DNA from 3 places in the Pantoea sp. X-Soil-TKNS-1280 genome. Region 1 is predicted to be linked to each of the others. Evidence: predicted binding sites of a transcription regulator. Region 1 holds the regulator's gene; each other region holds the start of a gene.
What was found. The regulator CRP, encoded in region 1, controls carbon source genes, mostly activating them, when cyclic AMP is high. The targets are predictions, from matches to a motif close to ATGTGANNNNNNTCACAT.

Region 1 (3,128 bases):
TGGCGAGGGTGATCGCCAGCATAAACAGCAGGGTGATGGATTCCGGCACGGCAAAGCGCAGCGAGGCAGCCGCGATCAATAACCCGGCGAAGGTGCCGAGGGCACGGTGCTGGATACGTACGCGAGTGGCGCTGTAGCCGTTCTGGCTGACGAACATGGTGGTCATCAGAATCCAGTAGGGTTTGGGGATGTTAAAGAACAACGCCAGCGCGCTGCCAAACATCAGCATTACGGCAAAACGCGCTGCGGTGCGTAACGCCGGGGACTTTAGCGACAGGTAACTGCGCAGTGCCGGAAAAAACGGCAAACGTCGCTGGCGGTCGGCCATCAGGTCACGGGTATAAAGAGGTTTCTGCGTGCGCAGGACGCGGGCAATCCGGCTGAAGTGGTACAGGCAAAAATTTCCGACCGGATTATCCGGGTGCTGGCGCGCAATCTTTTCCAGCGCCCCGAGCTGCTTCTCCATATGAAAGCGCTCCGGCAACTGGTGATAGAGGATAGCATCGGCCAACAGTCGCAGCCGCGCCGATATGGTCTTCGCATTCCAGCGGATCACCGCTTCAGCATGGCTCTGCTCCACCAGTTTTTGCACTTCTTCAGGCTGATGCAGGCTGACCGAGATGTGTTCCTGGAGATCGAGTGCCACCTGGAAGGCACGCGTCAGACGTTTATGGCTGTTGTTTCGGCTGGCAGACAACATATGCATCTGCTGATAACAGGTGGTGATCAGATCGACCGCTTTTTGCTGCCGTGCCAGCAGCGGAGGCAGGGCTTTTTCCGGGTCGGTCAGCTGCGTTAGCAGGGTGTATTTGGCATCGCAATAATCTGCCAGTTCGCGATACAGCAGGCTGAGAGTTTCGCGCATCGGCTGTTCTTTCCACAGCCAGAACCAAAGCCAGTTAAACAGCCCGTACCATAGCGTCCCGCCGATATACAGCAGCGGTGGCACCCAAATGGGCATCCGCCCCGCCAGGCTTAGCGTGAAGATGGCGGCGATAAGGGTGCCGGGCAGCAAACGGCCATGTAGCGGGCTGATTTCGCCAGTGACGCCCACCAGTAGCGGCAGAGCCAGCATAATCAATGGCAGAGGAACGTGGTAATCCGTCAGCCATTGAATCAGAAAACTGCCGGTAGCAAACAGGGAACCGCCAACAATCAGGCGTTTAAAGAAACGTTTATGGGGCGTATCCAGGCCTGCGATATTGCAGCAGGCGGGAACCAGCGAGAACAGCAGCCCTTTTTGCAGGTCACCAAACAGCCAGCCGAGAGCCACGGGCAGGCAAAGCACCAGCGTTTGCCGCAGGGCGTAATTAACTTCGGGATGATAGATGATTCGACGCCACATCAGCTCATCGCAGACAAAAACGGCGCGATGTGACCATCACGCCGTGGGTGAGAAGGAATTAGCGGGTGCCGTAAACGACGATGGTTTTACCATGTGCGGAGATCAGGTTTTGATCTTCCAGCATTTTCAGAATACGGCCAACTGTCTCGCGTGAGCAGCCAACGATCTGACCAATTTCCTGACGGGTGATTTTGATCTGCATCCCGTCCGGGTGGGTCATGGCATCAGGCTGTTTGGCCAGATTGAGCAGCGTCTGCGCAATGCGACCGGTCACATCAAGGAAGGCAAGGTTGCCGACTTTTTCTGATGTCACCTGCAGGCGACGTGCCATCTGCGCCGAAAGACGCATTAAAATATCCGGGTTTACCTGAATCAGCTGACGGAATTTTTTGTAGGAAATTTCAGCCACTTCGCAGGCAGTTTTTGCTCGTACCCAGGCACTGCGTTCCTGACCTTCTTCAAACAGGCCAAGCTCGCCGATGAAATCCCCCTGATTGAGGTAGGAGAGAATCATCTCTTTGCCTTCTTCATCTTTAATCAGTACCGCAACGGCACCTTTCACGATGTAGTAGAGCGTTTCCGCTTTTTCACCCTGGTGAATCAGGGTGCTTTTGGATGGATATTTGTGAATATGGCAATGGGACAGGAACCATTCGAGTGTAGGGTCTGTTTGCGGTTTGCCGAGAACCATTCGCTATTATCCTCTGTTGTAATCGTGCCCAAAACACAGGGGGCAATTTTCCCTGTCAGGCGGTGAAATCGTAGAGCGCTTCCAGTAAAGGAAATTATTCGGGTGGACTCTTAAGCCAGGCTTCTGATTCTTCCCGCCTTCGTCTATTACGACGAAAATATTTTCAGCTCTGTTTGTAGCACAGCTTTTGCTAGCTGTCTTCTGTTGTCTCGCTTCAGCAAAAGGGCGATTAGTCTGGATTGCTGTTTCTCAGGTGAAAGCGTACTCTGGCGGCAAATCAGCCGATTCAGGAGAAAGAATAATGCAGGCACGGGTCAAATGGGTGGAAGGGCTTACCTTTCTCGGAGAATCCTCATCGGGTCATCAGGTATTAATGGATGGGAACTCGGGTGATAAAGCGCCGAGCCCGATGGAGATGGTGCTGATGGCGGCGGGGGGGTGCAGCGCGATTGACGTGGTGTCTATCCTGCAAAAAGGGCGCAATGAAGTGACCGATTGCGAGGTGAAACTCACCTCTGAACGTCGTGAAGAAGCGCCACGGATTTTTACACACATCAATCTGCATTTTATTGTCAGCGGCAAAGCGCTGGGCGATAAAGCGGTGGCGCGTGCGGTGGATTTGTCGGCAGAGAAATATTGTTCGGTGGCGATCATGCTGGGCAAAGGGGTAGAAATTACCCACAGCTATGAGGTGATTGAGCTATAGCACGAACGTAGCGGCGCGATTTATCGCGCGGATTTTTTCGTGCAGCATGCACGGTCAGGCGATTTATCGCGCGGATTATTCCGATATCGCGCACTGGAATTGCGCGATAAATCGCGCCGCTACATTATTCAATCCGTTTACCTTCAATCAGCCGCTGCACCAGCGGTGTCATAATCAACTCCATCGCCAGCCCCATTTTGCCACCCGGCACCACCAGGGTGTTCATATGCGAGATAAAGGAATCCTGAATCATCGCCAGCAGGTAAGGAAAGGCAATGCCTTCCAGCCCACGAAAATGGATCACCACAAAGCTTTCATCCAGCGACGGTATCTCACGTGCGGCAAACGGATTTGAGGTATCAACGGTGGGTACGCGCTGGAAGTTA
Region 2 (3,128 bases), 1.8 Mb from region 1:
TCAATTTGATGGGTGGGACTGGTGCTGATTTCATCCTCTTCCAAAGTAATAGGATTGATCGCGGCATAAGGTAATGCCAGGCCAGAAGCCTGCTGCAATAACAGTGCATCCTTGTTACGCAAGCCCTCAGGAGTCTGTTTTGCGCTTTTAGCAATGGGCTTATAACCCACAGCGCACTGACCTGCCTGTGCAAAGCACTGCAGCAGCGCGCGGGAAACCACGGTTTTGCCCACCGCGGTGTCGGTACCGGTGATAAAGAGTGTTTTCACCCTCTCCTCCTTCGTTATAGCGATGTGAACCAGAGGTGACGAAGGGGCAGTGTAAGTAAATGTCGTACCTGACAGATTGCGTTAGCGCAAACTTAGGGCGAGCTAATCAACCCTGGAGCAGTTTTACCAGTAAATGACCGGAATAAAGGGCATCTTTGATTAACGCCGCAGCCCCTAAGGTGCCGGGATCGTTAAACACGGTGGGGGCAAGCTGGATTTCATCGCTGTAAGCCGGTAATGCCTGCTGGCGAATGGTGCTGCTGACGGCAGGAAACAGGACGTCAGCGGCCTGATTGAGGGGAGAACCGATGAGAATTTGGCGTGGATTGAAGATATTAACCATCATTGCCAGCATGCGGCCAATATGATGCCCGACCCCGGCAATGACATCAGTCGCCAGACGGTCGCCCTGCTGTGCTGCCTGGCACAGGGTTTCAATCGTCAGCGGGGCCGCGTGCAGGCGGCTCTCCGGCTGGGTCGGCAGGCGCAATTTCGCCAGATTGAGCAAACTGCCAATGCTGGCGACGGTTTCCAGGCAGCCATGATTACCGCAGTAACACTGCTGACCATAAGGATCAATTTGCGTGTGACCAATTTCCACCAGCGCCCGCCCGCTCTTGTGCAGCAATTGTCCACCGGTAATCACCCCGGCTCCCACGGTTTCATCAATTACAATCTGAATCACGTCCTGCGCCCCGCGTGATGCGCCAAACAGCGATTCAGCCAGGGTCCAGGCGGAAATATCATGCTGCACGAAAACCGGCACACCACTACGTTGCGACAGGGTCTCGCCCAGCGGCATATCCTCAATATCGTAACCGGGGATACGGTGCACAACGCCGGATGCGGCGTTAATCAGGCCCGGCAGCGTGATGGCGATAGCCGTCAGGCGCTCCAGTTTTTTCTGATGACGGATAAAAAAGGCATCGATCAGTTCCAGCAGCTCCTGCAACAACGGTTTGTCCGGGCCGACGATCAGTGGCAGACGCTCCTCCTGCAAGGCTCGGCTGCTGAGGTCGCGCAATGTCAGGGTGATGTGACCAGGCTGAATACGTACCGCCAGATAGTGCCAGGCCAGAGTATCCAGCAGCAGGCCGATAGCCGGACGTCCACGGCTGCCCGCTTCCTGAAACTCGGTTTCCTGAACCAGATGTGCATCCAGCATTTCACGGACGATTTTGGTGATGCTGGCAGGAGCCAGTTGGGCGCGCTTAGAAAGTTCAATACGCGAAATCGGGCCGAAATGATCGATCAGTCGGTAAACCACGCCTGCATTGGTCTGCTTTATCTGGTCAATGTGGCCAGGTTGACTGTCCTGATTCACGCCCTGCTCCCGGTTATTTTCGCGCTTCTAAATAAATAGCAACTATGGTGCGGCAGAATGGCGGATAGCGCCAAATATTTGATTAGATATGTGATTTATCGCACATAAAGCCTGGTGTTTTTCTCACCCACTGGATTAAGTTTCGGCGTTGCGCTGTAAAAGCATCATCATATTCGCCATCTGCGCGCTGGGTTCGCGGGTGGATGACCACACCAGCCATACCTCCGAAAGCGCATCGCTTTCATGTAGCGGTAGCCATACCACATCAGCCAGCCGTGCGCGGCGAAACGATGCGGGTAATATCGACACCCCCAACCCGGTCGCCACCAACCCGAGAATGGTCATCGCCTCACCGACTTCCTGGGTTACAAAAGGTTTGATCTGGTAACGATGCAGCAAGGCAAGAATCTCACCATATAAGGCAGTGCCGCCCTGGGGATCAAAGAAAACAAAGGGTTCATTGGCCAGCGCCTGGATGGAAATGGACTCGGCATCGGCCAGTGGATGCGCCCAATGCACCACCGCACAGAGCGGCTCACGCAGCAACAATTGATGCTGCAAATCAGCAGGCAACGGTGTATTGCGCATCACACCCAGGTCGAGACGTCCTTCATGCAACGGTGCCAGTTGCTGCCGGGTGTTGATCTCCTGCATCTGGATATGGACCTCCGGCCAGCGCTGACGGAAATGGTAGAGCGCATCAGACACCAGCCCGGTAAAAGGTGCGGATGAGGTAAAACCGATGCGCAACTCCCCTTCCTGACCATTATGTAACCTGACGGCACGGCTGGCAGCCTGTTCGACCTGCAGCATGATCCCGCGCGCATCCAGTAAAAACTGCTGCCCGGCGGCGGTCAGTTGCACGCTGCGATTGGTACGGGTAAACAGCTGCGCACCAATTTCCTGTTCCAGCTGCTGGATCTGCTGGCTGAGCGGCGGCTGTGAAATATTCAGGCGCTGAGCAGCACGACCAAAATGCAACTCTTCAGCCACGGCAATGAAATAGCGCAGATGACGCAGTTCGATATTCATATTTTAAACGTCTCATTCGAGATTATTAATATATTGTACAACCTATTCATACTTTCCTACGATATCAATACCTTCATAATCTTAAGGATTTTCCGTGAGTCGCTCTTCTCAGGCTGTGACACTCGATGAGGACGAAGTGTCCGTTGTGCCTGCCTCAGTTCCCGCATCAGCAACATGGATTGAACGTGGTTCGCCGCAATTTATGCGTGTTACCCTTGCCCTGTTCTCTGCCGGTCTTGCCACCTTTGCCCTGCTTTATTGCGTCCAGCCTATTCTGCCCGTGCTTTCCCAGCAGTTTGGTGTATCGCCAGCGGCCAGTAGTATCTCGTTGTCGCTTTCGACTGCCCTGATGGCACTGGGATTGCTGGTCACCGGCCCGCTGTCGGATGCTATTGGTCGCAAATCGGTGATGGTCACTGCGCTGATGCTGGCGGCCATCTGTACCGTCATTTCTGCCATGATGACCAGCTGGCACGGCATCCTGCTGATGCGTGCGTTGATTG
Region 3 (3,128 bases), 980 kb from region 1:
GCTGGCAGAATCAGCGGACGTTCGCCCTGTGCCATTTTCAGCAGTGCAGCAGCCAGGGTTTCCATATCCAGCTCTTCTTCCGGCTGCATTTTGCTGAGCAGCGCGCGGTACATGTCCAGATCGCTGCTTTCCAGTTGCTGCTGTACTTTCGCAGCAAATTTAGCCAGACGACGCTCACCCAGCAGCTCGGCATTCGGCAGTTCAACTTCCGGAATGGTCAGCTTCATGGTGCGTTCAATGTTGCGCAGCAGACGACGCTCGCGGTTCTCAACGAACAGCAGCGCACGGCCTGCACGACCCGCACGACCGGTACGGCCGATACGGTGAACGTAAGATTCTGCGTCCATCGGGATGTCGTAGTTAACAACCAGGCTGATACGCTCAACGTCCAGACCACGTGCCGCAACGTCGGTCGCGATCAGGATGTCCAGACGACCATCTTTCAGGCGCTCCAGCGTCTGCTCACGCAGTGCCTGGTTCATGTCACCGTTCAGTGCTGCGCTGTTATAACCGCTGCGCTCCAGCGCTTCAGCCACTTCCAGCGTTGCGTTTTTGGTACGCACAAAGATGATCGCAGCATCGAAGTCTTCTGCTTCGAGGAAACGTACCAGCGCATCAGTTTTACGGCCATAAGCGGTCCAGTAAGACTGAGAGATGTCCGGGCGAGTCGTAACGCTGGACTGAATGCGCACTTCCTGCGGATCTTTCATGAAACGCTTAGTGATACGACGGATCGCTTCCGGCATGGTGGCAGAGAACAGAGCGGTCTGGTGACCTTCCGGGATCTGCGCCATGATGGTTTCAACGTCTTCAATAAAGCCCATGCGCAGCATTTCGTCGGCTTCGTCCAGCACCAGACCACGCAGGTTAGACAGATCAAGAGTACCGCGTTTCAGGTGGTCGAGCAGACGACCCGGGGTGCCCACCACAATTTGTGGGCCCTGACGCAGTGCGCGCAGCTGCACGTCATAACGCTGGCCGCCGTACAGGGCCAGGACGTTGACGCCACGCATATGTTTAGAGAATTCAGTCGCTGCTTCAGCTACCTGCACCGCCAGTTCGCGGGTGGGTGCCAGCACCAGAATTTGCGGTGCCTTCAGCGACGGGTCAATGTTGTTCAGCAGCGGCAGAGAGAACGCTGCAGTTTTACCACTACCGGTCTGTGCCATACCCAGCACGTCACGGCCAGCCAGCAGGTGCGGAATGCACTCGGCCTGGATCGGTGACGGCTTGACGTAACCCATGTCATTAAGAGCAGACAGGATGGATTCGTTAAGGCCCAGATCAGCAAAAGTGGTTTGAATATCAGTCATGTAGTACACGTGCCTCTTAGATTGCGGCGGCCAGTCTACATAACTCGTCATGAAAATTTTCAGTCATTTTCATCGAAAAGTGTGAACCGGCTCAAATTAGAAGTTTCGACGAACAGAAAAGCCCTCATCCCGGAAGATGATGACTTAACGGGTAATTCAGGCAATAAAAGTTCGTCAGCTATTGCTGGTCAGATTCTGATAAATCGTCTTGTGCCTGGCCGAGTTGCGCCAGTTCCAACAATGCGTATCGGTGTTCAACAAAGTTGTTGACGTTGTTGGCCACCGCCAGTTTGAACAACGCTTTCGCGTCGTCCTTCTCCCCCAGACTTAGGTAGTACTTACCTAAATAGAAGTTGGTTTCACTGAGATGTTCAGCGAGCGAGGTGTTATCCGTTGCGTCCGCCTTGAGACGTTCCATCAATGTTTTTTCACTGATGTCGCCCAGGTAGAACTCGACAATATTCCATCCCCATTGGTCCCGGACCGCTTTATCGTAACGTTGTTTAAGCGTTACTTTGGCCTTGCTGGCATCCATCTCGTGTTCAACGAGGTAGAGCCACAGACTGCGGAATGGATCATTAGGATCGTCTTGATAAAACGCCAGCAGATCATCTTGCGCTAACTTGTATCGACCGCCGTAATAGAGGGCGATACCACGGTTTAAATGCGCATAATTGTAAGTTGGATCAAGCTCAAGTACAGAATCAAACGCTTCATAGGCAGCATCAAAATTGCCTGCCTGCGTTAAATATATGCCGAGATAGTTAAACACCTCTGGCATATCCGGCCTGATAGACAGCGCTTGCGAAAAATCGTTCCGCGCTAATGCTCTCAGACCTAAGCTATCATACAACACTCCACGCTCATATAATAGCTGTGCGCGTTCATCATCGGTCAGGGCACGACTGGCAAGAATTTGTTCCATTCGCGCCAGAATCACTTCCTGCTGCAGTGTGGGCTGCAAAGGTACTGCCAGAACTTCGTTCTTACGCCAATTGGAGTTGCTGCATCCTGCCAGCGTCAAAGCTGTCGCAACAAAACACCAGCGCAAAAAAGGCTTCATTTCCCACTCCCGAATACAAACATTGGGATAACCATCCTGTCATCCGCCTGCTATGCACAAGGGTTCCCGCCCTCGCGATGATACCCGTCATACTTCAGATTGCAGCTACGTTGGCTGTACTCATTCACCCTGGTCGCTTACCTGAGTAAGTTTCCTGGGATTCACTCGCTTGCCACCTTACTGCTATCTGAATTACCTGCGGTATACAAACACCTCTCCCTGCCTGGCAGGGAGAGGTTAATCAGGAAATACTTATTCAGCTTCAGGTGCGTCGGTCGCAGCGATGGTCTCGATCGCCTGCGGTTTCTGCTCTGTCGCTTCTTTGATGCTCAGACGCACACGGCCCTGACGGTCCACTTCCAGTACTTTAACCGGAACTTCCTGGCCCATCTGCAGGTAGTCGGTCACTTTCTCAACGCGCTTATCAGCGATTTGCGAAATATGAACCAGACCCTCTTTGCCGCCGCCAATCGCAACGAAGGCACCGAAATCAACGATACGGGTCACTTTACCAGTGTAAATACGGCCCACTTCGATTTCTGCGGTGATTTCTTCGATACGACGGATTGCTTCTTTCGCTTTCAGACCATCGGTCGCTGCGATCTTCACGGTGCCATCATCTTCGATTTCGATGGTGGTGCCGGTTTCTTCAGTCAGCGCACGGATGACAGAACCGCCTTTACCGATAACATCTTTGATCTTGTCAGAATTGATCTTGATGGTGTAAATGCGCGGTGCGAACTCAGAGATCT

Region 2: a site for CRP is predicted at 1,682-1,699, ahead of mlc (sugar metabolism global transcriptional regulator Mlc). Genes of this name have one in related genera too.
Region 3: a site for CRP is predicted at 1,393-1,410, ahead of yrbN (protein YrbN). Genes of this name have one in related genera too.

The regions. Positions count from the first base shown of each region.
Region 1 covers NZ_AP035962.1:3,962,918-3,966,045, reverse strand. The annotation lists gene AC6I8X_RS18535 (YccS/YhfK family putative transporter) at 1-1,345, opposite strand, end outside; gene crp (cAMP-activated global transcriptional regulator CRP) at 1,404-2,036, opposite strand; gene AC6I8X_RS18525 (OsmC family protein) at 2,338-2,742, shown strand; gene AC6I8X_RS18520 (phosphoribulokinase) at 2,867-3,128, opposite strand, start outside.
Region 2 covers NZ_AP035962.1:2,181,470-2,184,597, forward strand. The annotation lists gene bioD (dethiobiotin synthase) at 1-269, opposite strand, end outside; gene mlc (sugar metabolism global transcriptional regulator Mlc) at 376-1,593, opposite strand; gene AC6I8X_RS10190 (LysR family transcriptional regulator) at 1,729-2,625, opposite strand; gene ynfM (multidrug efflux MFS transporter YnfM/SxtP(Kp)) at 2,720-3,128, shown strand, end outside.
Region 3 covers NZ_AP035962.1:635,679-638,806, reverse strand. The annotation lists gene AC6I8X_RS02875 (DEAD/DEAH family ATP-dependent RNA helicase) at 1-1,313, opposite strand, end outside; gene yrbN (protein YrbN) at 1,330-1,386, opposite strand; gene nlpI (lipoprotein NlpI) at 1,492-2,376, opposite strand; gene pnp (polyribonucleotide nucleotidyltransferase) at 2,629-3,128, opposite strand, start outside.